DNA from 2 places in the Streptomyces sp. NPDC041200 genome. Region 1 is predicted to be linked to the other one. Evidence: riboswitches for the same ligand, from Rfam matches in the RefSeq annotation. Region 1 holds a riboswitch; the other holds the start of a gene.
What was found. Region 1 has a riboswitch for glycine ahead of gcvP (aminomethyl-transferring glycine dehydrogenase). Riboswitches for the same ligand answer to the same signal wherever they lie in the genome.
Positions count from the first base shown of each region.

Region 2: it holds a riboswitch for glycine, as region 1 does, so the genes downstream of both, gcvT (glycine cleavage system aminomethyltransferase GcvT) here and gcvP (aminomethyl-transferring glycine dehydrogenase) in region 1, are expected to answer to the same signal.

Region 1 is NZ_JBVIZF010000059.1:11,897-15,097, forward strand. Features, by position in the region: gene gcvP (aminomethyl-transferring glycine dehydrogenase) at 1-1,447, opposite strand, end outside; glycine riboswitch at 1,509-1,636, opposite strand; glycine riboswitch at 1,637-1,734, opposite strand; gene ACZ6CL_RS40640 (PRC-barrel domain-containing protein) at 1,866-2,195, shown strand; gene ACZ6CL_RS40645 (DNA polymerase IV) at 2,171-3,201, opposite strand, start outside.
Region 2 is NZ_JBVIZF010000001.1:804,996-808,196, forward strand. Features, by position in the region: gene glyA (serine hydroxymethyltransferase) at 1-453, opposite strand, end outside; gene gcvH (glycine cleavage system protein GcvH) at 478-858, opposite strand; gene gcvT (glycine cleavage system aminomethyltransferase GcvT) at 950-2,077, opposite strand; glycine riboswitch at 2,272-2,383, opposite strand; gene ACZ6CL_RS03805 (AAA family ATPase) at 2,547-3,201, shown strand, end outside.

The sequences.
Region 1 (3,201 bases):
CCGGGTGGGTCAGGTACGTGTCCGCGCGCAGCAGCTCCGCGGGGAGCGCGTCGGCCGCCGCCGCGTCCAGCTCGTCGATGTCGCTCCCGTCCCCGCCGTCGACACCGAAGGCGGACCACACGGCGGCCAGCTGGGCGCGGCCGGTGGTCTCGTCGCAGGCGATGCCCACGTGGTCCGCGTCGGTCAGCCGGAGATTGACCCCCGCCTCCCGGGCGGCGGCGACGACCTCGGCGGCCTTGCCGGGGACGCGCGCGGTGAGGGTGTCGAAGAAGGCGCCGTGCGCCACCTCGACGCCGCCCGCCCGCAGCCCCTCGGCGAGGACCGTGGCGTAGCGGTGGGTGCGGCGGGCGATGCCCGCGAGCCCGTCCGGGCCGTGGTAGACCGCGTACATTCCGGCCATCACGGCGAGCAGGACCTGCGCGGTGCAGATGTTGCTGGTGGCCTTCTCGCGGCGGATGTGCTGCTCGCGGGTCTGCAGCGCGAGGCGGTACGCCTTGTCGCCGTCGGCATCCACCGACACCCCGACCAGTCGGCCGGGCAGGCTGCGGGCGTGGGCGGCGCGCACGGCCATGAACCCGGCGTGCGGGCCGCCGAAGCCCATGGGCACGCCGAACCGCTGGGTGCTGCCGACCGCGATGTCCGCGCCCAGCTCACCGGGCGAGGTGAGCAGGGTGAGCGCGAGCAGGTCGGCGGCGACGGTGACGATCGCGCCCAGCTCATGGGCCCGCTCGATGACCGGACGCGGGTCGCGGACCGCGCCGGAGGCGCCCGGGTACTGGAGCAGCACGCCGAAGACACCGCGCTCGGCGATCTCGTCCGGGATGCCGTCGGTCAGATCGGCGACCACGACCTCGACGCCGGTCGGCTCGGCGCGGGTCTCGATGACCGCGATGGTCTGCGGCAGACAGTCGGCGTCGACCAGGAAGACGCCCTCCTTGACCTTGCCGACACGCCGCGACAGCGCCATGGCCTCCGCGGCGGCCGTGGCCTCGTCCAGCAGCGAGGAACCGGCGGTGTCCAGACCGGTCAGATCGGCGACGACGGTCTGGAAGTTGAGCAGCGCCTCCAGACGGCCCTGGGAGATCTCCGGCTGGTACGGGGTGTAGGCCGTGTACCAGGCGGGGTTCTCCATGACGTTGCGCAGGATCACCGGCGGGGTGAAGGTGCCGTAGTAGCCGAGGCCGATCATGGACGGCAGCACCTGGTTGCGGTCCGCGAGCGCACGCAGCTCGGCGAGGACCTCCGCCTCGCTGCGGGCGGGCGGCAGCCGCAGCGCCTCGGCGCTCTTTATGACCTCGGGTACGGCGGCGGCGGTCAGCTCGTCGAGGGAGCCGAAGCCGACCTGGGCGAGCATCTTGGCCTGCGCTCCGGCGTCGGGGCCGATATGCCGCTGCTCGAATGGAGTACCGCGCTCCAGATCGGCGAGCGAGATGCGGTGGGTGGTCATCAGCGGGGGCCTCCTGGTCAACACGACCGGCGAGGGGCACCGCGGCGCGGGTGCCCGGACGGCCTCCCCCTCTGTCATCTCAACCTGAGAGCTTCACCGGTCCGCGTGTGGCCTGACCGGCTTTCACCGTCGGTGAGGAGGGGTTCCGGAGCTGTGCTCCCCGTGGCCCACCCTGCTTTCCAGAGTGACCTCACCCGCGCGGTACGTGTGCCTGAGAGATTCCGGGGAGGATTTGCTCCTTCGGCGCCCCCGACGCCATTGTCGGAGGACTCTCCCGCACGGGGTCTGCAGCCACAGCCAGCGTACCAGCGCGTCTACGGGCGGGAGGGGTTGGTCGCCAGGTGCTCGAGTGGCCGCGTACGGGGATGTGGCTTTTGGTAGGTATCACTGGATCACCGCCACCTGATCGTCGCCACCTGTGGGAGAGAGCGTGCAGACGGACATCGACCCGCGGACCCTGATCGGCCGCAAGGCATTCGACCGCGAGGGCGCCAAGATCGGCACCGTGGACGAGGTCTACCTCGACGACGCGACCGGCGAACCCGAATGGGCGGCGGTACGCACCGGCCTGTTCAGCCGGGACGTCTTCGTACCGCTCGAACCGAGCGAGGTCGTCGGCGACTCGCTGCGGGTGCCGTACGACCGGGCGCTGATCAAGGACGCCCCGGACCTCGGCGTCGGCCGCCACCTCTCCCCGGAGCAGGAGCTGCAGCTCTACCACCACTACGGCCTGGACGTCACCGGCTGACCCCGCCCCTGGCTCCCCTCCCCGGCGGCTTCGGCGGCCCCGGCGGCCTCGGCGGCTTCGGGTGGCCGCACCAGCGGCAGCGGCTCGCCCGGCTCCAGCTCCGGGTCGTCCACGGCGAACGTCCGCACCCGGCCGGGGTCAGACCAGGGCAGCTCGAACCGTATGGTCACCCGCCCCACCCCGCTCCCCTGGACCCAGCCCGCCCCGTACTCGGCGTGCCGCACATCGGCGCCCGGCAGCCAGGCCCGAGGCCTCTCAGCGGCCTCAGCGGGGTCTGAGAGGCCTGGGCTCTCCGGCTCCGGCGCCTCGGAGCCTGGAGGCCTCCCCGGGGCCTCCAGGGCCTCGTGGGCGGCCTGAGCGGCCTGCGCTGCGTGAGCGGCCTGGGCGAACAGATCCTCCTGCGTGTAGTCCGCGAGCCCCGACACGCCCACCCCCAGCAGCCGCACCCCCGCCGTGGTGTCCACCCCGTCGATCAGCCGGGCCGCGGCCTCCTTGACCACGCCGGGGTCGTCGGTGGGGCCGCGCAGGGTCTCCGAACGGGTCAGCGTCGAGAAGTCGTACCGCCGGACCTTGATCACGACCGTACGCCCCGAACGGCCCGCCTCCCGCAGCCGCCGCACACAGCGGTCGGCCAGCCGCGCCACCTCCAGCTGCACCCGGGTGCGGTCCGTCAGGTCGACGTCGAACGTGTCCTCCACGGAGATGGACTTGGCGTCCCGCTCGGCGACCACCGGCCGCTCGTCCCGCCCGCTGGCCATCAGGTACAGCGATGTGCCGTGGGCCCGGCCCAGCAGCCGGACCAGCTCCGCCTCGCCCGCCTCCCGCGTCTCGGCGACGGTGTGGATACCGGCGCGGCGCAGCGCCTCCGCGGTGGCCGGGCCGACGCCCGGCAGGGTGCGCACCGGCATCGGGTCCAGCAGCTCCCGCTCCGTGCCGGGCTCGATGACCGCCATGCCGTCCGGCTTGGCCTGCTCGGAGGCGATCTTCGCGAGCATCTTGGAGCCCG
Region 2 (3,201 bases), on a different contig from region 1:
GGTCTCGGCGTCCACGTGGTAGGGCACCACGTTGTAGAGCTTGCCCGAGAAGTTGATCTTCATGCCGTGGGTGAGGTGGCCGCCGTGCGCCAGGTTCAGCCCAAGGATGGTGTCGCCGGGCTGGAGCAGCGCGAACATCGCGGCCGCGTTCGCCTGGGCACCGGAGTGCGGCTGGACGTTGGCGGCCTCGGCGCCGAAAAGCTCCTTGACGCGGTCGATGGCGATCTGCTCGACCACGTCGACGTGCTCACAGCCGCCGTAGTAGCGGCGGCCGGGGTAGCCCTCGGCGTACTTGTTGGTCAGGACCGAGCCCTGGGCCTCCATGACGGCGGCCGGAGCGAAGTTCTCCGAGGCGATCATTTCGAGGGTGGACTGCTGGCGGTGGAGTTCGGCGTCGACAGCAGCGGCGACGTCCGGGTCGAGCTCGTGCAGGGAGCTGTTGAGAAGCGACATCTGGGTCCCGATCGAAGAAGAGGGTCAGTTTCCGGAGAAGGCGGCGTATTCCTCGGCGGAGAGCAGGCCGTCCGGCTCGTCCGTCACCTTCACCTTGAACAGCCAGCCGCCCTCGAAGGGGGCGGAATTCACCAGCGCCGGGTCGTTCACCACGTCTTCGTTGATCTCGGTGACCTCACCGGAGACCGGCGCGTACAGGTCGCTGACCGACTTCGTGGATTCCAGCTCACCGCAGGTTTCACCGGCGGCGACGGTGGAGCCGACATCCGGGAGCTGGACGTACACGACATCGCCGAGCGCGTTGGCCGCGTGTTCGGTGATGCCGATCGTCGACACGCCGTCCTGGTCGGCGGCCGACAGCCACTCGTGCTCCTTGCTGTAGCGCAGCTGCTGGGGGTTGCTCATGGTCCGATTCTCCTGGATAGGGGGGAGTGCTTGGGAAACGGGTCTTAAGCGGTGGGACGGATCACTGGAGAGAGGCGGCGCGCGGGAGGTTTCAGCGCTCGCGGCGATAGAAGGGGAGCGCGACGACCTCGTACGGCTCCCGGGTACCGCGGATGTCCACCGTCACGCCCTTCGCGCCGGGCGCGGCGTACTCCGCGTCGACGTACGCCATGGCGATCGGCTTCCCCAGCGTCGGGGACGGGGCGCCCGAGGTGACCCGGCCGATCTCCGAGCCGTCGGGGCCCAGCACGGCGTATCCGGCGCGCGGTACCCGGCGGCCGTCGGCGACCAGGCCGGTCAGCGTGCGCGGCGGCCGGGCCTCGGCCTCGCGCGCCGCGGCCTCCAGAGGCGCGCGTCCGACGAAGTCACCGGGCTTCTGGAACTTCACGACCCGGCCGAGCCCCGCGTCGAACGGGGTCGTGTCGGTGGTCAGCTCGTTCCCGTACAGCGGCATCCCGGCCTCAAGGCGCAGCGTGTCCCGGCAGGACAGCCCGCACGCCACCAGGCCCACCGGGGCGCCCGCCTCGGTCAGCGCCTGCCAGACCCGCTCGGCGTCGTCCGGCGAGACGAACAGCTCGAAGCCGTCCTCACCGGTGTAGCCGGTGCGGGCGATCAGGGCGGACACGCCCGCGACGGTGCCCGGCAGCCCCGCGTAGTACTTCAGCCCGTCCAGGTCGGCGTCGGTCAGGCCGCCCAGGATGCCGGGGGACTGCGGCCCCTGGACGGCGATCAGCGCGTACGCGTCGCGGTCGTCCCGTACGGCGGCGTCGAAGCCGGTGGCGCGCTCGGTCAGCGCGTCCAGCACCACCTGGGCGTTGGAGGCGTTGGCCACGACCAGGAACTCCTGCTCGGCGAGCCGGTAGACGATCAGGTCGTCGAGGATGCCGCCCTCGCTGTCGCAGATCATGGTGTAGCGGGCGCGGCCCACGGCGAGCGCCGAGAGCTGGCCGACCAGGGCGTAATCGAGGGCGTCCGCGGCCTGCGGCCCGGTGAGAGCGATCTCACCCATGTGGGAGAGGTCGAAGAGACCGGCGCGGGTGCGCACCGCGGTGTGCTCGTCGCGCTCGCTCCCGTACCGCAGGGGCATGTCCCAGCCCGCGAAGTCGGTCATGGTGGCGCCGAGCGCACGGTGGACCGCGTCCAGCGCGGTGTGGCGGGGCGTGGGCGGGGCGTCGGTCATGGTTCAGCTCCCAGGGGCATGATCACGGCGATGACGGGACGGGTGGGCCGGATGGGACGACAAGGACGGCACACGCGTCCTCCCCATCTGTCATCGGAACCTGAGAGGTTCGCCGTGACCTTCCCGCGCGGCGGGGCTGGTCCGGCTTGCACCTTGGGTGGGGCCACCTGACGTGGCCCGCTTTTCAGATCTGCCTCATCCGTGCGGTATCGGGGCCTGAGAGATTCAAGGGAGGACTTGCTCCTTCGGCGCCTCGGACGACCCGGCGGATTCGCCGGTGCCCGAGAACTCTCCCGCGCGGATTCAAGCGGCCGGTATGCAGTTGGCGCGGACATCATCGCACGTCCGCTCCGGAAGGGAACCCCCGATCTGTGAGCGGGGTCGCTCCGGGGCCTCCTTGATGGGCATTACCTTTTCTTGACACTCTCGGGGTACGGAGCCGCTTGACCGACCTTGGAGGACGATCACGGTGCACGGGCAGGGAACATACGCGACAACCCGAGGAACCCTGCCCGCGCGGCAGGAGCAGACGCGATCAGACGGCGGCACGGTCAGACCGGACCGCCGCGCCCCCGTGCACGACCTGCGCGGCGGAGTGGGGACGGAGCTGCGCTACCCGGCGCGCGACCTGATCATCGCCTCCGGACTGCCCGGCAGCGGCAAGTCGACCCTGATCAACCGGGTGGTCCCCGGGCTCGACCCGCGCGGCACGGCCGTGGCCCGGGTGGACTCGCAGCGCACCCGGGAGGCCTGGGAAAGACGCATGCCCGGCTGGCTCCCGTACGCCGTCTACCGGCCGCTGGTCCGCTGCGCCCACTACGCGGGGCTGCGCCGGGCGCTCGGCTCGGGCGCGAGCGTCGTCGTCCACGACTGCGGCTCACAGCCCTGGGTGCGCCGCTGGCTGGCCCGGGACGCCCGGCGCACCGGCCGTGGCCTGCATCTGGTGCTGCTGGACGTGGACCCCGCGGTCGCCCTGGAGGGCCAGGCCGCCCGCGGCCGGGGGGTCTCCGGCTTCGCCTTCGGGCGGCACCTGCGGGCGATGGGGCGGCTGGTGGCGCGGGTGGAGGGCGGACAGCCGCCCGAGGGCTGCGCTTCCGCCGTGCTGCTCGACCGGGCAACCGCGA